DNA from 3 places in the Klebsiella ornithinolytica genome. Region 3 is predicted to be linked to each of the others. Evidence: predicted binding sites of a transcription regulator. Region 3 holds the regulator's gene; each other region holds the start of a gene.
The links. Region 3 encodes sigma-54, which starts transcription at its own class of promoters, with help from an activator protein. Its sites were predicted from a motif close to GTTGGCACANNTTTCGCTNT; they were not measured.

Region 1: glnA (glutamate--ammonia ligase) is a predicted target of sigma-54. The motif match lies at 5,582-5,601, and genes of this name have one in related genera.
Region 2: norV (anaerobic nitric oxide reductase flavorubredoxin) is a predicted target of sigma-54. The motif match lies at 2,578-2,597, and genes of this name have one in related genera.

Annotation. Positions count from the first base shown of each region.
Region 1 is NZ_CP130153.1:5,473,231-5,480,884, forward strand. It holds gene yihX (glucose-1-phosphatase) at 1-39, opposite strand, end outside; gene Q1L34_RS25885 (MFS transporter) at 206-1,474, opposite strand; gene Q1L34_RS25890 (sugar phosphate isomerase/epimerase family protein) at 1,578-2,558, opposite strand; gene Q1L34_RS25895 (GntR family transcriptional regulator) at 2,566-3,276, opposite strand; gene typA (ribosome-dependent GTPase TypA) at 3,487-5,310, opposite strand; gene glnA (glutamate--ammonia ligase) at 5,689-7,098, shown strand; gene glnL (nitrogen regulation protein NR(II)) at 7,286-7,654, shown strand, end outside.
Region 2 is NZ_CP130153.1:1,110,976-1,118,629, reverse strand. It holds gene gutQ (arabinose-5-phosphate isomerase GutQ) at 1-948, shown strand, start outside; gene norR (nitric oxide reductase transcriptional regulator NorR) at 911-2,455, opposite strand; gene norV (anaerobic nitric oxide reductase flavorubredoxin) at 2,643-4,091, shown strand; gene norW (NADH:flavorubredoxin reductase NorW) at 4,088-5,221, shown strand; gene Q1L34_RS05305 (HoxN/HupN/NixA family nickel/cobalt transporter) at 5,725-6,771, opposite strand; gene hypF (carbamoyltransferase HypF) at 6,768-7,654, opposite strand, start outside.
Region 3 is NZ_CP130153.1:551,119-558,772, forward strand. It holds gene rapZ (RNase adapter RapZ) at 1-738, opposite strand, end outside; gene ptsN (PTS IIA-like nitrogen regulatory protein PtsN) at 784-1,272, opposite strand; gene hpf (ribosome hibernation promoting factor) at 1,345-1,632, opposite strand; gene rpoN (RNA polymerase factor sigma-54) at 1,655-3,088, opposite strand; gene lptB (LPS export ABC transporter ATP-binding protein) at 3,136-3,861, opposite strand; gene lptA (lipopolysaccharide ABC transporter substrate-binding protein LptA) at 3,868-4,413, opposite strand; gene lptC (LPS export ABC transporter periplasmic protein LptC) at 4,382-4,957, opposite strand; gene kdsC (3-deoxy-manno-octulosonate-8-phosphatase KdsC) at 4,954-5,520, opposite strand; gene kdsD (arabinose-5-phosphate isomerase KdsD) at 5,535-6,539, opposite strand; gene Q1L34_RS02650 (calcium/sodium antiporter) at 6,536-7,513, opposite strand.

The sequences.
Region 1 (7,654 bases), 630 kb from region 3:
GTCGACAATCACATTACCTAAATCAAAGATATAGAGCATTTTTGTCTCCTTGCGCGCCATGAAAGATTAACTGTAGCGGGAAAGGCGGTATTTGACTATGTATGGTTTTTAAACCGAGGTTCAGAACGATTTATGCCCGCCGGATAAAGCAAAGCCGCAGAAATCTGCGGCTTTGAGCGAACGAGGTGAGGGCAGATAACCGGCTCTAGGCCTCCGCGGTCTCTAAGACTCGTTTTCTTTGGTTAATACGTTTCACCAGCAATACAGAGGCGACGGCGCCGCAGAACGCAAAGCAGGCCATGATACCAAAGACAATTTTATACCCCAGAATGCCCGGGTTAAGATCCAGAATATAGCCGTAGAGGCTGAAACAGAACATGGCAGGGGCATAGCCGATAAAACTACCGAGCGCCATGGCGGCACCGGTCTGGCTTTCCGCAATCTTTGCCTCGCCGATGGGGGCAAAGAAGACCGCACGCTGAGTAAAGACGATTGCCCCAAAGCCCAATGTGCAGGCCATTCCCAGATAAACCGGCATACTTTCATGCGGCAGCAGAATTAAGACCACCAGCGCAGCCGTACTGATACAAAAGGTGTAGAACAAATATTTACTCGGGGATTTCAGTATCTTATCCGAAATAATCCCGCCAACGGGGCCCCCGATCATCTTCAGGCAATACTGGTTAATAATGCCGTAAGCCCCCACCAGCGCGACAGGCAGCATATAAATATTTTTCAGGAACGGAATAAAGAATGTTAACCCGCAATAGACGGCATAGACAAAAAAGACGTTGAACGCAATCAGCCATATTGTCTTATCTTTCAGTACGGAGGACATACTGGTGTTTTTCTTTTCTTCCTGTGGGCTATCAACGGCTGCCGTTTTCACCTCATCATCATCCTGGTTCAGAACGAAGAAGATAATGACCCCAACGCTAATAACGATAATAGAATAAAACCAGATCCCTGCTTTAAACCCTAACAGGCCGCTGCCAAACCAGGCAAAGACCGCCAGCGCAGAAAAAGCGACAATGGTATCGACAATACCCCGTCCGGTTTCAAAGAAACCAAACAACCGCCCCTGCTGCTCGCTATTCCCCAGACGACTAACCGACTTTAATAATACCGGCCAGTTCATCATATCGCAGGTGACACCAAATAGTGCCCAGACAAAGAGAATCCCCCAGTATCCCGGCATGGTTGTCAGATAGATACCTAACAGCCCGGTGGCAATAAGCGAAAGGGACATGGTATATTTGCGCGGTAGTTTATCGGCAAAATAGATTGAAAGAAAGAAACCAATTGTCGTAACAAACGAGTTCACAGACATCGCATTGCCAATTTGACCATTGGTCAAATGAAAATACTCCTGCATCGGTATATAGAAAGCATCCTTTAGCGAGGGCAGTTTATAAATCGTACCGCCACACAGTGTCAATAAGCTAAAGAGTGCCCATTTCTTTTTTGTGAGCATATAATTCCTTAATGATTTTACAATCATTTAGTTTTTAAAGGAAAAAGAACCCTGACCACGCCTGACGGGTGGCATATCAAAAAATAAAAATCAGAGATTAAAATTAAGAGTTAATAATGCGGCTGGCCTCACTTTTTATTTCCTGCAGCGTTGTTCTGACAAATGCCAACTGTTGAAGAGCATCCGCTTTTTCTTTCAATAACCGGGTTTCCAGCTGTGAGGCATCGGGTAACGGTGTTTCGCTCATTTCCCGCCACGGGATCCACGGGTTGTCGCCTTCATCGGCAAAGCGAAATGCCGGGGCATAGTAGTCCACCTCTTCTTCCAGGCCGTAGGCGACCACCTGGGGGTGCTCGTCGCCCAGGCAAATCAGTCTGGTGAGCAACGCCTTAAACGGCATATCTCCTTGGCCGGAGACGCAGGCCTGATGTCCGAGACCGTTATCCTGCGGCATAATTAACGCATCTTTTATATGAACCTGAGTAATAAACGGAGACATCGCCTCTAATGCATGCAGCGGGTGCTCGTTGGCATTAATCATGTTCGCAAAATCAAAAAGCAGAGAGAGCGAAGACATACCGCTTTGCTCTATTAATGCGGTCAGCTCGTGGCTTTTCAGATCCTCATGCTGCTCAAGAGTAAAAGTCAGCCCGCTATCCTGATAACGCGCCTTCAGATACTGGATATCAAGAGCGATTTTTGACAGAACCTCTTGTAAATGCCCCTCATAGCGAGGGTAAAATCTGACGGAGCTGGCGCCCGTTTTTAATGCGATATGCGTTGCATGGTCGATCGCGTGTTTATCTGAAGCGCTGGTTTCTATATGGACATCAAGCTGTAATCTCCGTGCCTTTTCTGAGAAAGCGGCCAGTTCAGCATCACTCATTTTACCTAAGGAGCGCGTTTCACCATCGAGAACATGAATTTTCACCCCACGCAGATTATTTTCATGGGCGATATCTAATAAATCGCCGGGTAATATACGCTCAAGCCGCATATTAAAATGATATGCATAGGCATGAAGATAAAGAGGAAGATTATCGACACGGGCGAGGATTTTTTCTGCATCATATTGAGTTAGCATAACGTACCTACAAGTTAATAAAGAGGTCAACCGCCTCAAACCGCCAATATTCAATATCTATCTGAATGATATTGCCATCACTGTCAGCCCGGTGTTTTTCAATAAGAATGGCCGGCATACCTGAAGATCCGCCAATGAATTTACTGATATCGCCAGACATTCTGACCGGTTTAAACACCAGTTTTTTTGTTACGACGTCCTTTTGATACTCATTTTTCCAGACCGAGGAGAAGGATTGGTTTTCAAGCTGTTCAATAAATCCCGGAGCGACATTCGGGTTAATAAAGGTTTCGTGATAAAACACTTTATGTCCTTCCAGCGCCCCCCAACCGGTGATGAGGTACAGCTCATCAGATGCCGCTGTCGCAAGAAGCGGTCGCGCGGCCTCGGGGTAATTTGCCGTGCGGCTTTTTTCAATAAATCCCCAGGAGGGTTCCCGACCTTGTTCAAGCGCGGCGCGCTGAAAGCTGGCGGAGAGCTCCGGGCTATAGTTAAAACGAGGCTGGGTGACGAACCAGCCCTTCCGATCTTTACGGAAGATTCTCGATTCAGCCTCCAGGCTCAGGAGCGCCTGCCGCAGGGTCATACGCTTTATACCCAGCAGTTCGCCTAATTCTCGTTCGGAGGGGAGTTTACCGCCGGGCGCGGTGAGCCCTTCCCTCAGCCAGTGATCTAATTTTTCTTTCGCATTTTCGACGGTAGACAGATTTGTTGTCATTGTTTAACCCAATTGGTTTAAACCAGTTCCTGAATCTTACTCCGACGTGCAAAAAAAAAACAATATCTCCGTTATTCTTTGGGGATAAATGTGACCGGCCTCTCTTCGGAAAGCGCATAACTATCTGCTGACTGACGGGCGGCTATCGCGCCAGGGCAAAAAAAAACCCCGCCATCAAGGCGGGGTTCTGATATCGACAAGAAGCGGAAATTAATCTTCTTTCGCACCGCGCATTGCGCGTTTACGGTCGTTCTCGGTCAGATGACGTTTACGGATACGGACGGAAGTTGGAGTCACTTCTACCAGTTCGTCGTCATCGATGAACTCCAGAGCCTGCTCCAGGGTCATCTTAACTGGCGGAACCAGAACCGTTGCTTCGTCGGTACCGGAAGCACGCATGTTGGTCAGTTTCTTACCGGTCAGGCAGTTTACAGTCAGGTCGTTAGAACGACTGTGAATACCGATGATCTGGCCTTCGTAAACTTCAGCACCGTGACCCAGGAACAGCTTACCGCGGTCCTGCAGGCTGAACAGTGCAAACGCAACCGCTTTACCCTGACCGTTGGAGATCAGTACGCCGTTCTGACGCTGACCTACATCGCCCGCACGAACGTCGTCGTAGTGGCTGAAGGTGGAGTACAGCAGACCGGTACCGGAGGTCATGGTCATGAACTCAGAACGGAAGCCAATCAGGCCACGGCTTGGGATCACGTAGTCGAGACGTACGCGGCCTTTGCCATCTGGATTCATGTTTTTCAGGTCGCCTTTACGCTCACCCAGAGCCTGCATGACAGAACCCTGATGCTGCTCTTCAACGTCCAGCGTTACGTTCTCGAACGGCTCTTGTTTACGGCCGTCGATTTCGCGGAAGATAACTTTCGGACGGGAAACCGCCATTTCGAAACCTTCACGACGCATGTTTTCGATCAGAACTGACAGGTGCAGTTCACCACGACCGGAAACGCGGAATGCATCAGCATCCGGAGTTTCTTCAACGCGCAGCGCCACGTTATGCACCAGCTCTTTGTTCAGACGGTCAAGAATCTGACGAGAGGTAACGTACTTACCTTCTTTACCACAGAACGGTGAGGTGTTAACGCAGAAGAACATGGATACGGTTGGCTCATCGACTGACAGCGCCGGCAGCGCTTCAACATTCTGCGGATCGCAGATGGTGTCAGAGATGTTCAGTTCGCCCAGACCGGTGATCGCGATGATATCGCCCGCTTCAGCAATATCGCTATCGATACGCTCCAGGCCCAAGTGGGTCAGAACTTTACCCACTTTACCGTTACGGGTTTTGCCTTCGCTATCAACGATAGTGACCTGCTGGTTTGGCTTCACTTTACCGCGTTTGATGCGGCCGATGCCAATGACGCCAACGTAGTTGTTGTAATCCAGCTGGGAGATTTGCATCTGCAGCGGACCGTCAAGGTCAACGTTCGGCGCCGGAACACGATCGACGATGGTCTGATACAGCGGAGTCATATCTTCAGCCATATCTTCGTGATCCAGACCCGCAATACCGTTCAGCGCAGAAGCGTAAACGATCGGGAAGTCCAGCTGTTCGTCGGTCGCGTCGAGGTTAACGAACAGGTCGAATACCTGATCGACAACCCAGTCAGGACGCGCGCCAGGACGGTCAACTTTGTTGATGACAACAATGGGCTTCAGGCCATGAGCAAATGCCTTCTTGGTTACGAAGCGCGTCTGCGGCATTGGGCCATCCATTGCGTCAACAACCAGCAGAACGGAATCAACCATGGACATTACACGCTCAACTTCACCACCGAAGTCGGCGTGCCCAGGGGTATCAACGATGTTGATACGGTAGTCATTCCATTTAATGGCGGTGTTTTTCGCGAGGATGGTAATCCCGCGCTCTTTCTCCAAATCGTTGGAGTCCATCACTCGCTCTTGAGTTTCGGCACGCGCGTCGAACGTACCGGATTGCTGCAGCAGCTTATCAACCAGGGTAGTTTTACCATGGTCTACGTGCGCGATGATGGCGATATTACGCAAATTTTCGATCACAACTTTGCCTCAGGCATTAGAAATAGCGCGTTATTGTACACGGATTAATCGCAGTACAAAACAGGATCACAAACATCCTCCACAAACAAGTATTGCAGAGTTTCTTTGTGATCGCTTTCACGGAGCGTTAAAAGGGTTATTCAAGGTCAATTGCACCAAATTAGTGCCCAATGTTCACACAATTGCACTATATTGGTGCAATGCATTCATAATGGTGCAGCCCTTTTGCACGATGGAGTGCATGATAACGCCTTTTGGGGGCAATTTAAAAGTTGGCACAGATTTCGCTTTATATTTTTTAAGGCAACAACGCCACATTAAGCAGTTAAAAAGTTTTCGTTACCACGACGACAATGACCAATCCGGGAGAGTTTAAGTATGTCCGCTGAACACGTTTTGACGATGCTGAACGAGCACGAAGTGAAGTTTGTCGATCTGCGCTTCACCGATACCAAAGGTAAAGAACAGCACGTCACAATTCCTTCTCATCAGGTAAATGCCGAATTCTTCGAAGAAGGCAAAATGTTTGATGGCTCCTCGATTGGTGGCTGGAAAGGTATTAACGAATCTGACATGGTTCTGATGCCGGATGCGACCACTGCGCTGATCGACCCGTTCTATGAAGAACCGACGCTGATCATCCGCTGTGATATCCTGGAACCAGGCACGCTGCAGGGCTACGACCGTGACCCGCGCTCCATCGCCAAACGCGCGGAAGAATACCTGCGCTCTACCGGTCTGGCGGACACCGTTCTGTTCGGGCCAGAACCAGAGTTCTTCCTGTTCGACGATATCCGTTTCGGTGCCTCTATTTCTGGCTCCCACGTTGCTATCGACGACATCGAAGGCGCATGGAACTCCTCCACCAAATACGAAGGTGGTAACAAAGGCCACCGCCCAGGCGTGAAAGGCGGTTACTTCCCGGTTCCGCCGGTTGACTCCTCTCAGGACATCCGTTCTACCATGTGTATGATCATGGAAGAGATGGGCCTGGTTGTTGAAGCTCACCACCACGAAGTGGCTACCGCGGGTCAGAACGAAATCGCGACCCGTTTCAACACCATGACCAAAAAAGCGGACGAAATTCAGATCTACAAATACGTTGTGCACAACGTTGCGCACCGTTTCGGTAAAACCGCGACCTTCATGCCGAAGCCAATGTTCGGTGACAACGGTTCCGGTATGCACTGCCACATGTCTCTGTCCAAGAACGGCGTTAACCTGTTCTCTGGCGACAAGTATGCAGGCCTGTCTGAACAAGCGCTGTACTACATCGGCGGCGTTATCAAGCACGCTAAAGCGATCAACGCCCTGGCAAACCCGACCACCAACTCGTACAAGCGTCTGGTCCCGGGTTACGAAGCACCGGTCATGCTGGCTTACTCTGCCCGTAACCGTTCCGCTTCCATCCGTATCCCGGTAGTCACCTCGCCGAAAGCACGCCGTATCGAAGTGCGCTTCCCGGACCCGGCGGCTAACCCGTACCTGTGCTTCGCAGCACTGCTGATGGCAGGCCTTGACGGTATCAAGAACAAAATCCATCCGGGCGAAGCGATGGACAAAAACCTGTACGACCTGCCGCCGGAAGAAGCGAAAGAGATCCCACAGGTTGCAGGCTCTCTGGAAGAAGCACTGAACGCGCTGGACGCTGACCGTGAGTTCCTGACCGCTGGCGGCGTGTTCACCAACGACGCTATCGATGCTTACATCGCCCTGCGTATTGAAGAAAACGACCGCGTACGTATGACTCCGCACCCGGTTGAATTCGAACTGTACTACAGCGTCTGATTTTGCTGTAAATCCCCGGTATTCCGTGTTGTGGCGTGGGGTACCGTGGATATTTTGTTGCCGTGGAAACTTTCAGCCCATCTCAGGATGGGCTTTTTTCTCCACCAACACTCTGATCTCATGCGCTTTTTACCTATAAAAAGCTATACTGCACTAAAATAGTGCACTCTTTTCAGGAGACTGTCAGATGGCAACAGGCACTCAGCCCGATGCTGGGCAGATCCTTAACTCTTTAATCAACAGTATCTTACTGGTCGATGACGACCTGGCGGTGCATTACGCGAACCCGGCCGCGCAGCAGCTGCTGGCGCAAAGTTCACGTAAGCTCTTTGGCACGCCGCTTCCGGAACTGTTGAGCTACTTTTCACTGAATATCGGCCTGATGCAGGAAAGCCTGCTGGCGGGCCAGGGCTTTACCGACAACGAAGTGACGCTGGTTATCGATGGCCGCTCGCATATCCTGTCTCTGACGGCACAGCGCCTGCCTGAAGGCTATATCCTGCTGGAGATGGCTCCGATGGATAACCAGCGACGCCTGAGCCAGGAGCAACTGCAG
Region 2 (7,654 bases), 560 kb from region 3:
GAAGCCGGACGCCAGACCCTGATGCTGGAGCTACAGGAGGCCAGCCGCCTGCCTGAACGCCTGGGCGACGACTTCATCCGCGCGGCGGAAACCATCATCCACTGCGAAGGGAAACTGGTGGTCTCCGGTATCGGTAAATCAGGCCATATCGGCAAAAAGCTGGCGGCCACTTTCGCCAGTACCGGCACCCCGGCCTTTTTCGTCCATCCGGCGGAGGCGCTGCACGGCGATCTCGGGATGCTTGATGGTCGTGACGTGATGTTATTTATCTCCTACTCCGGCAGCGCCAAAGAGCTGGATCTTATCGTCCCGCGCCTGGAAGAGAAAGGGATCCCGCTGCTGGCGATGACCGGAAAATCGCAATCCCCGCTAGCGCTGGCGGCAAAAGCGGTACTGGATATCGCCGTCGAACGCGAAGCCTGCCCGATGCATCTGGCCCCCACCTCCAGTACCGTCAATACCCTGATGCTCGGCGACGCGCTGGCAATGGCGGTGATGCAGGCCCGCGGTTTCAATGAAGAAGATTTCGCCCGCTCACACCCCGCCGGCGCCCTCGGCGCGCGGCTGCTGAACAAGGTTCACCATCTGATGCGCCGCGATGACGATGTCCCACGCGTCGACCTTGATACCCGCGTGATGGACGCGATGCTGGAGTTAAGTCGTACCGGGCTGGGTCTGGTCGCGGTCTGCGATGCGCAAAACCGCGTGCAGGGCGTCTTCACCGATGGCGACCTGCGCCGCTGGCTGGTCGGCGGCGGGACGCTCAACGATGCCGTTGCCCAGGCGATGACCCGCAACGGCGTCACCCTGCAGGCGGAAAGCCGCGCGGTCGAAGCCAAAGAACGGCTGATGAAGCACAAAATCAGCGCCGCCCCGGTGGTCGACGAAAACGGCCTTCTGGTTGGGGCAATTAACCTGCAGAACTTCTATCAGGCCGGGATTCTTTAAGCCCCAGACGCTTCGCCAGCCGGTGCAGGTTGGCGACATCAAGCTCCAGCGCGCGGGCGGCAGCGGCCCAGTTGCGATGGTTATCCGCTAACGCGCGGGAAATCGCCTCGCGCTGGAATGCCTCGGTCGCCGCGCGCAGATTGATCGCCGGCATCGGCAGCGCCGGTGTCGTGGCCGGCAGCCCGGGCGCGTCGACGGCAAACTGAAAATGCGCCGGATCGAGCCGCACCTCGTCGCCAGCCTGCGTCGCCCGCGCCAGCACCACCGCGCGATGAATCGCATGTTCCAGCTCGCGCACGTTGCCAGGCCACGGCCAGCTGCGCAGACTTGCCCGCGTGGCATCGCTCAGCACCACCTGCGCCAGCCCCATCCGCAGGCGGCACTGTTCGCAGAAATATCCCGCCAGCAGCACCACGTCATCGTCGCGATCGCGCAGCGCCGGCACCGAGAGCGGAAACACGCTCAGGCGGTGATAGAGATCGGCGCGAAAACGGCCGGCAATCACCTCCTGGCGCAGATCGCGGTTGGTGGCCGCCAGTACCCGTACATCAACCCGCAGGCTGCGATCGTCGCCCACGCGTTGGATATCGCCATACTGCAATACGCGCAGCAGTTTAGCCTGTAGCGCCAGCGACAGCTCCCCAATCTCATCAAGAAACAGGGTCCCGTTATCGGCCATTTCAAACTTGCCGCTGCGGTTGCTGATAGCCCCGGTAAACGCCCCTTTCACATGCCCGAACAGCTCGCTTTCCGCCACGCTCTCCGGCAGCGCCGCACAGTTCAGATAGATCAGCGGATTGGCCGCCCGCGGCGACCCTTGATGAACCGCTTTCGCCACCAGTTCTTTGCCGGTGCCGGTTTCGCCGCTAATCAACACGTTCAAATCCGACGCGGCGACGATATCAATCTCTTTTTTCAGCTGCTGTATCGGCGCCGACAGGCCGATAATCTCCTGACGGTCGGGGGGCGTATAGCTCGCGCTCGCCTCCGGCAGCACGTTCTGATTTTCGAGACGGGCAATGAGCAGCGCGTTATTCAGCGCTCCTGCCACCAGGGCGGCAATCAGCCGTAGCTCCTCATCGCTGAAGCTATCGAAACGGTCGGCGTCCATACCGTCCAGGGTCAATGCGCCTATCAGGGTTTGTCCGGCAAACAGCGGCAGCCCAACGCAGGCGTGAACCTTGAGACTCTCCTGGCCGGGAATCAGCCCGTCATAAGGGTCGGGCAGATCGCTGTCCGCCGGGAAGCGCACGACGTCCCCCGCGCGAGCAATCGCCTCCAGCCGCGGGTGCCCGGCCAGCGCAAAGCGTCGCCCCAGCACATCCTGCGCCAGTCCGTCGATCGCCAGCGGCACAAACTGATGGGCGTCGTAGCGCAGCAGCGCCGAGGCATCGCATCCCAGCACCTGCCGTAGGGTGGCGATCAGACGCGAGAATCGGTCGGCGTGACCAATATCGCTTTGTAAATCAATGGCGATTTTCGCCAGTACCTGCAGGGAAAAGCTCATTGCAGCCTCATTGTCATTTTGACACCATTAATTGTCATAACGACTATTTTAACCATTGTCATTTTGACATCAATTAGTTTAGCAAAAAACATTAAAAACATTAAAAATCAATCAATTAAAAAGTTGGCACGTAACTTGATATAAGCAACTCATCTTATTTGAACACGCTGAATTAATTGAGGTTGCTATGTCTATTCTGGTTAAAAATAACATTCATTGGGTTGGCCAACGTGACTGGGAAGTGCGTGATTTTCACGGCACCGAATACAAAACGCTGCGCGGCAGCAGCTATAACAGCTATCTCATCCGGGAAGAGAAAAATGTCCTGATTGATACCGTCGATCATAAATTCAGCCGCGAGTTCGTGCAGAACCTGCGTAGCGAGATCGATCTTGCCGATATTGACTACATCGTGATTAACCACGCGGAAGAAGACCATGCCGGCGCGCTGACCGAATTGATGAACAGTATCCCGGATACGCCGATTTACTGCACCGCCAATGCCATTGACTCCATAACCGGCCATCACCATCACCCGGAGTGGAATTTTAAGGTGGTGAAAACCGGAGACAGCCTCGACATCGGCAACGGCAAGCAGCTGATCTTCGTCGAAACGCCCATGCTGCACTGGCCGGACAGCATGATGACCTATATGACCGGCGATGCGGTCCTGTTCAGCAACGACGCCTTCGGCCAGCACTATTGCGACGAGCACCTGTTTAATGACGAAGTCGACCAGACCGAGCTGTTCGAGCAGTGCCAGCGCTACTATGCCAACATCCTGACCCCGTTCAGCCGCCTGGTGACGCCAAAAATCACCGAAATTCTCGGCTTCAACCTGCCGGTCGACATGATAGCCACCTCCCACGGCGTGGTCTGGCGCGACAACCCGACCCAAATCGTCGAGCTGTACCTGAAATGGGCCGCCGATTACCAGGAAGACCGCATCACGCTCTTCTATGACACCATGTCGAACAATACCCGCATGATGGCCGATGCTATCGCCCAGGGAATTACCGACGTGGACCCGCGCGTGGCGGTGAAAATCTTCAACGTCGCCCGTAGCGATAAAAACGAAATACTGACCAACGTCTTCCGCTCAAAAGGGGTGCTGGTCGGCACCTCGACCATGAATAATGTGATGATGCCGAAAATCGCCGGACTGGTTGAAGAGATGACCGGCCTGCGTTTTCGCAATAAGCGCGCCAGCGCCTTCGGCTCTCACGGCTGGAGCGGCGGTGCGGTCGATCGCCTGTCCACCCGCTTACAGGATGCCGGTTTTGAAATGTCCCTGAGCCTGAAGGCCAAATGGCGCCCGGACCTCGACGCGCTGGAGCTGTGCCGCGAACACGGCCGTGAAATTGCCCGCCAGTGGGCGCTCTCCCCGCTGCCGGTCGCCGCAGTACAAACCGCGCCGGAACAAGAAAACTGCGCCTGTGCCGCGGCAGCAGCAGCCGATCTCGGCCCGTCGATGCAGTGCAGCGTCTGCCAGTGGGTTTACGATCCGGCGAAAGGCGAACCGAACCAGGATGTCCAGCCGGGGACGCCGTGGAGCGAGGTCCCGGATAACTTCCTGTGCCCTGAGTGCTCTCTCGGCAAAGATGTCTTTGACGTTCTGGCAACGGAGGCAAAATGAGTGATGGCATCGTCATCATCGGCTCGGGCTTTGCGGCCCGTCAGCTGGTGAAAAATATCCGCAAGCAGGATACCCACATTCCGCTGACGCTGATCGCCGCCGACAGCATGGATGAGTACAACAAACCGGACCTCAGCCATGTGGTCAGCCGCGGCCAACGTGCCGACGATCTGACCCTGCAAACGGCGGGCGAATTCGCCGAGCAGTACCATCTGCGTCTGTTCCCGTACACCTGGGTCAGTGACCTCGACGCCGCAGCGAAAGTGGTGAAAAGTCAGGATCGCGAATGGCGCTACGACAAGCTGGTACTGGCCACCGGCGCCGCACCGTTTATCCCGCCGGTACCCGGGCATGAACTGATGCTGACCCTCAACAGCCAGCGCGAGTACGGCGCCGCGCAGAGTCAGCTCCACGATGCGCAACGCGTGCTGATCGTCGGCGGCGGCCTGATTGGCTGCGAGCTGGCGATGGACTTCTGCCGCGCCGGGAAGGCGGTGACGGTAGTCGATAACTCCGCCAGCGTGCTCTCAGCATTGATGCCGCCGGAGGTCAGCAGCCGTCTGCAGCATCGGCTCACCGATATGGGCGTACACCTGATGCTGAAAACGCAGCTTGAAGGGCTGGAGCAAACCGCCGACGGCATTCGCGTCAGCCTCGACCGTCAGCGCAGCGTCACCGTCGATGCGGTGGTCGCCGCCGCCGGTCTGCGCCCGGAAACGGCGCTGGCGCGCCATGCCGGGTTGATGATTCGTCGTGGCGTGGTGGTGAACAGCCGGTTGCAAACCAGCGATCCGGCAATTTACGCCCTCGGCGACTGCGCGGAAATCAATGGCAGCGTCCTGCCGTTTCTGCAGCCGATTTTACTGAGCGCGATGTGCCTCGCTAAAAACCTGCTGTCGCAGGCGAACGAACTGACGCTGCCGCCGATGCTGGTGAAGGTTAAAACGCCGGATCTGCCGCTGCATCTGGCCGGTGAGACACAGCGGGACGATCTGACGTGGAATCTGGTTGCCGCCAAAGAGGGGGTGGTGGCGAAAGGGGTGGATGCCGCCAACCAGCTGCGCGCCTTTGTGGTCAGCGAGGACCGAATGAAAGAGGCCTTTGCATTGCTCAAACAATTGGTGCGTTAAGCGGCCCGAACGGGCGTTATTCCCGGGTCGCGGCGTAAACGCCCTACCCGGGCGACCGATTCTGCGCCGCTATTTTGCCGGGTGGCGCGATGCTTACCCGGCCTACATTTCGGCCTTCACCCCGTAGGCCCGCGCAAGCGTAGCGCCGCCGGGCAGCACACCCGCTGTGCGCTTTTGTGGTCATACCGCTCGACCCTCACCCCGTAGGCCCGCGCAAGCGCAGCGCCGCCGGGCAGCACACCCGCTGTGCGCTTTTGTGGTCATACCGCTCGCCCCTCATCCCGTAGGCCCGCGCAAGCGCAGCGCCGCCGGGCAGCACACCCGCTGTACGCTTTTGTGGTCATACCGCTCGACCCTCACCCCGTAGGCCCGCGCAAGCGTAGCGCCGCCGGGCAGCACACCCGCTGTGCGCTTTTGTGGTCATACCGCTCGCCCCTCATCCCGTAGGCCCGCGCAAGCGCAGCGCCGCCGGGCAGCAGGCCGGCCTGGCTCAGGTAGCCCGGCTAAACGCCGCGAGAGCCGGGGGAATCTGCAACCTGGCGCGCCAGATTATCGTATCCGCGCCAGCGGTAATTCAGCACCGACAGCACCCAGCAGGCGACAAACAGCCCGATGACCACAAAACCGGCGTCGCCGAGATTATCGTTCAGCGCGGCGACCCAGCGCCATAGCCCGCCGCTGAACGAAAACTTGTCCATCAGCAGCCCCAGCGCTTCCAGACCACCGATAAATAACGCCACCACCACCGACGTGCCGGTAATGGTCATATTGTAATAGAGCTTGCGCTGCGGCTTGCTAAACGCCCAGCCGTAGGCGCCGACCATCAGCACATTATCGAGGGTATCCACCAGCGCCATCCCGCTGGCAAACAGCGCCGGGAAGACCATGATCGACCAGATAGACATTCCGCTTGACGCGCTGGCGGCAGAAATCCCCAGCACGCCGATTTCGGTGGCGGTATCAAATCCGAGGCCAAACAGAAAGCCCACCAGATACATCTGCCAGCTACGGCTAATCAGACGAAAAGTTTTACCGAACAACCAGCTCATCATGCCGCCGCCGGTCGCCACCTCATCGCTCACCTTACCGCCTCTCTTCCACGTGCGAAAGCTGCGCCAGACGCTGCGTAAAATCACCAGGTTGATAAACGCCATCAGCAATAAAAACAGCGCCGACACCGCGGTGCCAATCACGCTGCCGGTATCATGCAGCCAGCTCATCTGCTGGCCGAAAGCGGTGGCGGTGGCGGCAATCGCCGCCGAAGCCAGCACCACAATCGACGAGTGGCCAAACGAGAACCAGGCTCCGACGGCAAAAGGCCGACGCCCCTGCTGCATCATTTTGCGGGTGACGCTGTCGATCGCCGCAATATGGTCGGCATCGACCGCATGGCGCAATCCGTACCCCCAGGCCAGCAGACTCGCCGCCATCAGCGCGCCGCTATCGCCAAACGCCTGCCAGGCCCAGCCCCAGGCGAGCAGATTTGCCACAACCAGTCCCAACACCAGCGCAGCGGCACGCGGCTGCTGGCGTAAAATTGTCACTATCATGATGATACCCTGTGAGCCTGCCAGCGGGCTGCGGCCACGACCGCCTGACCAAACGCGATAGCCCCATCTCCGGCAGGGAGCTGCTGCGGAAACAGCAGAGTAAAATCCGCCAGATAAAAGGTCAATCGTGAGACCAGCAGCCGGTTATGCAACACGCCGCCGCTGAATGCCAACGTAGTCATCCCGCGCGACGTTGCACAATCGCGCGCCATCGCGGCCACTCCGCAGGCCAGCGCATCATGAAAGGCCCAGGCTTTTTGTTCGCGGCTCGCCCGCCATCCCAGCCACTGCGGCCAGAAGGTGGCCAGATCCAGCTCGCCCGCCTGCCACGGCAGGCGAACAGGATGCGCAACGCCATCGCAAGCGGTGGCCAGCACCTCCAGCCGGCAGGCCGCCTCCCCCTCATAGCTCAGGCAGTCCGGCGCGCAGCCCAGCGCGCAGGCCACGGCATCGAACAGGCGTCCGCAGGATGACGCCTTCGGCGCATTCATTCCCCGGTCAATAGCCCGCGCCAGCAGCGGCCAGTTGTGCTGGCGCAGCGCCGCGGTTTGCGCATCGTTTTGCCAGTCGTCAACGTAGGCCAGGCAGTGGGCCAGCAGATTACGCCACGGCTGACGAGCCGCCAGGTCGCCGCCGGGAAGCGCCACCGCCGGCAATCCGCCCAGGCGTTCACACTCCCGGTAATTCACCCGCAGACACTCGCCGCCCCACAGCGCGCCGTTTTCCCCCATGCCGATACCGTCGAGGACCACGGCAATCACATCGCCGCCATCCAGCGGCCAGCCGTGTTCCGCCAGGCAGGCGGCGGCATGGGCATGGTGATGCAGGACGCGCTCAACCGGCAGCGCCAACGAGGTCGCCCACTGCGTCGAACGGTAGCCCG
Region 3 (7,654 bases):
ACCAATCGCCACCGTCAGATAGCTGCGATTATTGGTCTCCAGCATCGGTAACCATAGCTCAAGATAGCTGCGGGTCTGGTAAATAAAATTGTGAACTTCCGTGTGCCGGTCAAGGAAGGCGGCCACCGGCTTATCCAGACCGGTCATTGGACGCAGTTTCGGATCCCAGTGTGGGTTTGGCAGGAAGCGTACGTCAAAGACGTAATCGGCATCAATCGGGATACCGTGCTTAAAGCCAAAGGATTCAAAGACCATGGTCAGCTCACGTTCACGCTTGCCGAGCAGACGGGTACGTAGCATTTCCGCCAGCTCGTGTACCGACATCTCTGAAGTGTCGACGATCAGGTCGGCGCGGGAACGCAGCGGCTCCAGCAGCGCGCTCTCTTCGTCAATCGCGCTTTCCAGCGACAGATTTTTGCTCGATAGCGGATGCAGACGACGGGTGTCGCTGTAGCGGCGGATCAGCGTATTGCGGTCAGCATCAAGGAACAGCAGCTGAGGGGAAAATGCCTCAGGCAGGTTTTTCATCGCCTGTTCAAAGATCTCTGGCGATTCCGGCATGTTACGCACGTCAATGCTGACGGCGGCAGAGATGTTTCTGTCGGCCAGCGATCTCGCCAGCTCAGGCAACAGCACTACCGGCAGGTTATCTACGCAGTAGAAGCCCATATCTTCCAGCGCCCGCAGAGCGACGGATTTCCCCGAGCCTGAGCGGCCGCTGACGATCATCAGTACCATGTACCGTTTCTCCTCAGTACGATAAAGGGTAGGGGGCGACGGCCGTTATACGTCATCGTTGCTTCCTGCTTCGGTGATGATCTCATACAGCTCTTCATCGCTTTGCGCTGCGCGCAGGCGACGGCAAATCGTTTTATCCGCCAGTCGTTTTGCAACCAGAGACAGCGTATGCAGATGGGTTTTGGTCTGGTCAGCCGGGACCAGAAGCGCAAACAGCAGATCGACCGGCTGATTGTCGATGGCATCAAATGCGATCGGAGTCTCCAGCTGGACAAACACGCCAACGGCGCGCAGCGTATCCTCTTCAAGTTTACCGTGCGGAATGGCAATCCCGTTGCCAATCCCGGTACTGCCCATTTTCTCGCGGGTAAGGATCGCCTCAAACACCACCTGCGGCGGCAAACCTAACTGTTTTGCTGCCAGTTCACTGATGATTTCCAGCGCGCGCTTTTTGCTCTGGCAGTGAACCTGGCTACGGGTACATTCCTGGTTAAGGACGTTGCTCAGTTGTAGAGCCGAATCGTTGTTCATCATAATTTCACCTGAGCGCGCCCCTTGCCTGCTACCGATGAAGGCTGGCAGCAGGCAAGGGCGGCGCCCGGACAATTAGTGTTGTTTTAGTTTATCTTTATGTTTTGTTAACTGTCTTGCCAGCTTATCGATGAGTCCATCGATAGCGGCATACATATCCTGCCCTTCCGCACTGGCATGGATTTCGCCACCGTTGACATGCAGATTGGCATCCGCAATTTGCGTCACCTTCTCTACTTTTAACACAATATAGACCTGATTGATCCTGTCGAAAAACTGCTCCAGCTTGCTGAACTTCGCATTAACGAATTCGCGCAGTGCAGGGGTGATCTCGACGTTGTGTCCTGTAATGTTGAGCTGCATAGTGTCTTCCTTATCGGTTGTATCAAACCAGTTGTTTACGCTGGTTAGATGGCGGAATGGATAAAGACTCTCGGTACTTAGCGACGGTACGACGTGCCACCATGATACCCTGTTCGGACAGGATGGTGGTCAGCTTACTGTCACTCAACGGCTTCGCGGGATTCTCCGCGGCGATTAACTTCTTCACCAGCGCACGAATGGCCGTCGACGATGCCTCGCCGCCGCCTTCCGTATTCACGTGGCTGGAAAAGAAATATTTCAGCTCAAAAATACCGCGCGGACTGTGCAGATATTTTTGGGTGGTAACGCGTGAAATGGTGGATTCATGCATTTCGACGGCCTGAGCAATATCCGCCAGCACCATCGGTTTCATGAACTCTTCACCCTGATCGAAGAAGGCCTGCTGCTGTTCGACGATGCAGCGGCTGACGCGCAACAGCGTATCATTGCGGCTTTCCAGACTCTTGATCAGCCAGCGAGCTTCCTGCAGGTTGCTGCGGATAAACTGGCTGTCTGCATCATTGCGCGCGCTATTGCCCATGGCCGCGTAATGCTGATTAATCTTCAGACGTGGGATGCTGTCGGAGTTAAGCTCCACGACCCAGCGGCCGCTGACCTTACGTACCAGCACGTCGGGAATGACGTATTCCGGCTCGCTGGTCTGAATCGACTGACCGGGGCGCGGATCGAGGGACTGGATGAGATTAACGGCTTCTTTCAGCACCTCTTCTTTCAGTCGGGTGACGCGCATCAGGGAGCGGAAATCATGGTTGGCGAGCAGATCGAGATGATCGCTGATGATCAGCCGGGCTTCTTCCAGCCACGGCGTCTCTTTAGCATATTGGGAAAGCTGAACCAGCAGACAGTCGCGCAGATCTTTTGCCGCGACGCCGACCGGGTCAAAGCGCTGGATACGCTTTAGCACCGCTTCCACTTCTTCGAGACCAATGTCGTCATCGTCGATACTCTCGACAATATCTTCCAGCCGAATGGTGAGATAGCCGGTGTCATCAACGGCATCGACAATCGAGGTGGCAATGGCGCGGTCGGTGTCGGTAAACGGCGTCAGTTCAACCTGCCACATCAGGTAATCCTGCAGGCTTTGGGTCGTTTCGCCTTGATAGACAGGCAGCTCGTCGTCCTGGTAATCAACGCCGTTTCCGGACGGGGTGCCGGCGGTGTAGATTTCATCCCAGCTGGCGTCGAGCGGCAGCTCTTCCGGCATATCTTTTTGTTCAAGAGCGTCGACGGTGTCCAGCGATTCGCGGTCCTCGACCTCTTTGGTTTCTACCTCATCGTGAAGATCGGTTTGCTCAAGCAGCGGATTACTCTCCAGCGCCTGCTGGAGTTCTTGCTGGAGTTCTAACGTGGACAGCTGCAGCAGGCGAATAGCCTGTTGCAGTTGTGGCGTCATGGCAAGCTGTTGGCTTAGCCTTAATTGCAAACCTTGCTTCATATTCAGGGCTAATATCTCCGGCTAAAACGTCTGTAACCTCTACCCTATCAGAGTCTGAAGTCTTCCCCAAGATACACGCGCTTAACCTGCTCGTCTTCAAGGATTTGCTGCGGGGTGCCGTGGGCGATCAGGTGGCCCTGGCTGACGATATAGGCGCGTTCGCAGACGGCCAGCGTCTCCCTGACGTTATGGTCGGTGATCAGCACGCCAAGACCGCTGTCGCGCAGATGTTCGATGATGCGTTTGATATCAATAACGGAAATGGGGTCAACGCCGGCAAAAGGCTCATCCAGCAGAATGAATTTCGGATTAGCGGCCAGCGCGCGGGCGATTTCAACGCGGCGGCGTTCACCGCCGGAAAGCGCCTGTCCCAGGCTGTCGCGCAGATGCTCGATGTGAAATTCTTCCATCAGCTCTTTCGCGCGGTCTTCACGCTGCTCGCTGCTGAGATCGTCGCGAATCTGCAAAACCGCCATTAAATTATCGTACACGCTCAGGCGGCGGAAAATGGAAGCTTCCTGCGGCAGATAGCCGATCCCCCGACGCGCGCGGGCATGCAGCGGCAGCAGGCTGATATCTTCATCGTCGATAATAATGTTGCCAGCGTCGCGCGGCACAATGCCGACCACCATGTAGAAGGTCGTGGTTTTACCGGCGCCGTTTGGCCCAAGGAGGCCAACGATCTCGCCAGAGTTCACGGTCAGACTGACATCTTCCACCACGCGGCGGCCTTTATACGCCTTGGCGAGATTCTTTGCGGTTAATGTTGCCATAACGAATTAGTTACCCTTCTTTTGCTGGTTGGTGCTTTTGTCTTGCAGCTGCGAAGGAACCAGAACCGTCGTCACGCGTCCGCCTTTATTGCTGAACGCCTGCATTTTCTGCTCTTTCACCAGATAGGTAATTTTGTCGCCCTGGATGTTGCTATCGATCTGTTCCAGATGCGCATTACCGGTCAGGACGACGAAATCATTCTGCAATTCATAGTGCATTTTTTGCGCGCGGCCTTTCACCGGCTTGCCGTTGTCCTGCATCTGGAAGAAGGTTGCCGGATTACCGTAACCGTCGATCACTTCTTTACCTTTTTCACCGCCAGGACGGGTCACCACCACCTTATCGGCGTTGATTTTAATGGTCCCCTGGGTGACGACGACATTACCGGTGAAGGTGACGACATTGCCCTGCATATCCAGTGACTGCTGATCGGATTCGATGTGAATCGGTTGATCGGTATCGCCGGTTTTTGCCAGTGCCGGCAGGCTGGCGGCCAGTAAGGCGCTGGCGAGCGCAATCTTAAGGCTGAGTTTGTTTGTTCTGAATTTCATAAGAGGTTCTAACCTTTTCAATCAGCTCGGCAGTTTTGCTGCGTAAATTTCCGCGCATTTTCAGGCCGCTGGAATTAAATGTCGTCCCGTACAACGTCACCATGTCATCAGAGGTAACATCTTGCGTCACCAGGTTTATCTGGGCGTTATCCGTCGTAATTTTGCGCAATTGAGAGTCCGCGCTCAGCGCGTCCACCTCTACGTTTCCGTAAAGATACAGCATGCGGTCTTTAGTCAGTTTGGCTTTATCCGCTTTGATAGACCAGGTGGGTACCTTGTTGGTATCAAATGTGGTCATCACCGGTTTGGTGAACCACGAGACTTCCTGGGCGGAAAAATACTCCACGTGCTCAGCGATTAAGCGGTAGTTAAGCGCCCCTTCCGGGCTGTAAACAACGGTGTCGGTATGTTCACTGGTATAGGTCGGGTCATCAGGATTGATCTCTTGCTGAGTGGTATCGTCCGTACCCGCCAGATTCAGGCCGATCAGAATAAGCGCGACCAGCGATAGTAAAATGATAACCCAACGTCTGGTTTTACTCATATTGATTGCCCTTTGGCCTCATCCAGCTTGCCCTGCGCCAATAGTAACAAATCGCAGACTTCGCGTACCGCTCCGCGTCCACCGTTGATGCGGGTAACATAATCTGCGCGCGGTAGCAGCAACGGGTGCGCATCCGCCACTGCCACGCTTAAACCGACCTCGGCCATCACCGGCCAGTCGATCAGGTCATCGCCGATGTAGGCAACTTCGTCCGGGCGAACGGCCAGCTTGCGCAATAATTCGCGAAATGCCAGCAGTTTATCGGACTGCCCCTGATACAGGTGCGTAATACCCAGCGTCTGACAACGATCTTCTACCAGTTTAGCTTTTCGTCCGGTAATAATCGCGACTTCAATACCTGAGGTCAGCGCGCAGCGAATTCCGTAACCGTCGCGAACGTTAAACGCCTTCAGCTCTTCACCGCTGTTGCCCATGTAGATCAGGCCATCGGACAGCACGCCGTCTACGTCGAGGATCAATAAACGGATCTTCGCCGCCCGATCGATAAATTCAGGGCTTACTGGCCCGTAGCAGGTTTCCTGCAGAGCATCAGCATTATTCATTATTTTATCCTTACTTACACTACGCCTGCGCGCAGGAGATCGTGCATATGTACCACACCCAACAGGCGGTCGCCATCGGCAACTAACACACAGGTGATATGGCGAGATTGCATCAGGTTCAGCGCATCGACGGCAAGAATACCGGGGCGAATGCGAATGCCGCCCGGTGTCATGACATCGGCAATACTGGCATTACGCATATCGACCCCGGTATCAAACACCCGGCGCAGGTCGCCATCGGTGAAAATACCGATGATGTTCATGTCATCATCACAGACAGCCGTCATGCCTAAATTTTTACGTGTGATTTCCAGCAGCGCATCGCGCAAGGTGGCCTGCACATTGACGTGCGGGATTTCATCACCCGTATGCATAATATCATTGACCCGCAACAGCAGCTTACGACCCAGTGCGCCGCCAGGGTGCGACAGCGCAAAATCTTCAGCGGTAAAGCCGCGCGCTTCCAGCAGGGCAACCGCCAGCGCATCGCCCATAACCAGCGCGGCGGTGGTGCTGGAGGTCGGGGCCAGCCCTAACGGGCAGGCTTCTTTCAGTACCTTCACGCAAAGATGGATGTCCGCGGCGCGCGCCATGCTGCTTTCCGGACGGCTGGTCATGCAGATAAGAGGCACCTGCAGGCGTTTAAGTACCGGAATCAGCGCCAGGATCTCGTTCGACTCGCCGGAATTCGAGAGCGCGATAACCACATCCTTCGGCGTCACCATGCCTAAATCGCCGTGGGCCGCTTCGCCGGGGTGCACAAAAAACGACGGCGTACCGGTGCTGGCAAACGTCGCCGCCATTTTACGCCCGATATGGCCGGATTTGCCCATCCCCATCACCACGACTTTACCCGCGCAGCGGAAGATCTTCTCGCAGGCATGGGTGAAATCTTCATTAATGTACTGATCGAGTTGAGCCAGACCTTCACGTTCAATTTCCAGAACTTCACGTCCTACCCGTTGAAAGTCAAAATCCGTTGGCAAATCTATTTGCGACATAGTGTTATCCCGATTCATTCAACGAAGAGCGGTGCTGCCCAGTACAGCATCGCTAACCAAACCACAAAACCGCCGACCAGCAGCGCACCCACCAGGCGACCGGGTTGCCATTTGCGACGCCAGCATAGCAGGACGAATATCACGCTGACGAACAGCATCACGGCATAGTCGCGCGTAAAGGCCTCCGGTGCGAATGCTCCCGGGGCGATCAGTGCCGGTAATCCGAGAACCAGGGCGATATTCAGGATATTCGCGCCGATAATATTCCCGATAGCGATATCGTCTTCCCCTTTTCGCGCCCCGGCAATCGTCGTTGCCAGTTCCGGCAGGCTGGTGCCGATCGCCACCACCGTTAAGCCGACGGTGAGCTCGCTGATAGCGAAGTAGTTTGCCAGCACGGTAGCATTATCCACGACCATTCGGGTTGCCATGGGCATCACAATCATGGCTACACCCAGCCAGAGCAGGGCCACGGGAAGCGAACCTTCCCGCGGAAGCTCCGCCATCTGTTCCCGGGTCAGGCTATCGCTGCCCTGACGTTCCGCCAGCCGGGCGATTTTAATCGTAAACAGCAGCCACAGCAGGGCCAGCGCCAGTAAGAAAAGACCGTCCATACGGGACAGTTGCCCATCGTACAGCACAAAGCTTGCCAGCAAACTGACCAGCAACATTAGCGGTAACTCGCGGCGCAGGATATCAGAATGCACGGTAAATGGACGCAACAAGGCAGCGAGGCCGAGTATTAATAATATATTGGTAATATTGGATCCGAGCGCCGTGCCGATCGCCAGATCGGTCTGTCCGTGCAGAGACGCAGCGGCGGAAACGATGATCTCCGGCAGGCTGGTGCCGATACTTACCACCGTCATCCCGATAATGAGCGGGGGGATCCCTATCATGCGGCAAAGTATTGAAGCGGCGTAGACCAGACGATCGGCGCTGTAGACTACCAGCAGTAAACCAATTATTAACAGAGCCGTCGCTAAGAGCATCTAAAGTCCTTTCTTCAGGTATAATCGTTGATTCGCTGTAGCGGTCCATCTGCAGCGTAACGAATTCTTAATTTTGACTTTATGTTTGTCAAAAGTAAAACAAATGCCAGCTTTCGCTAACCCAGGCAGGTAAGATTCTGT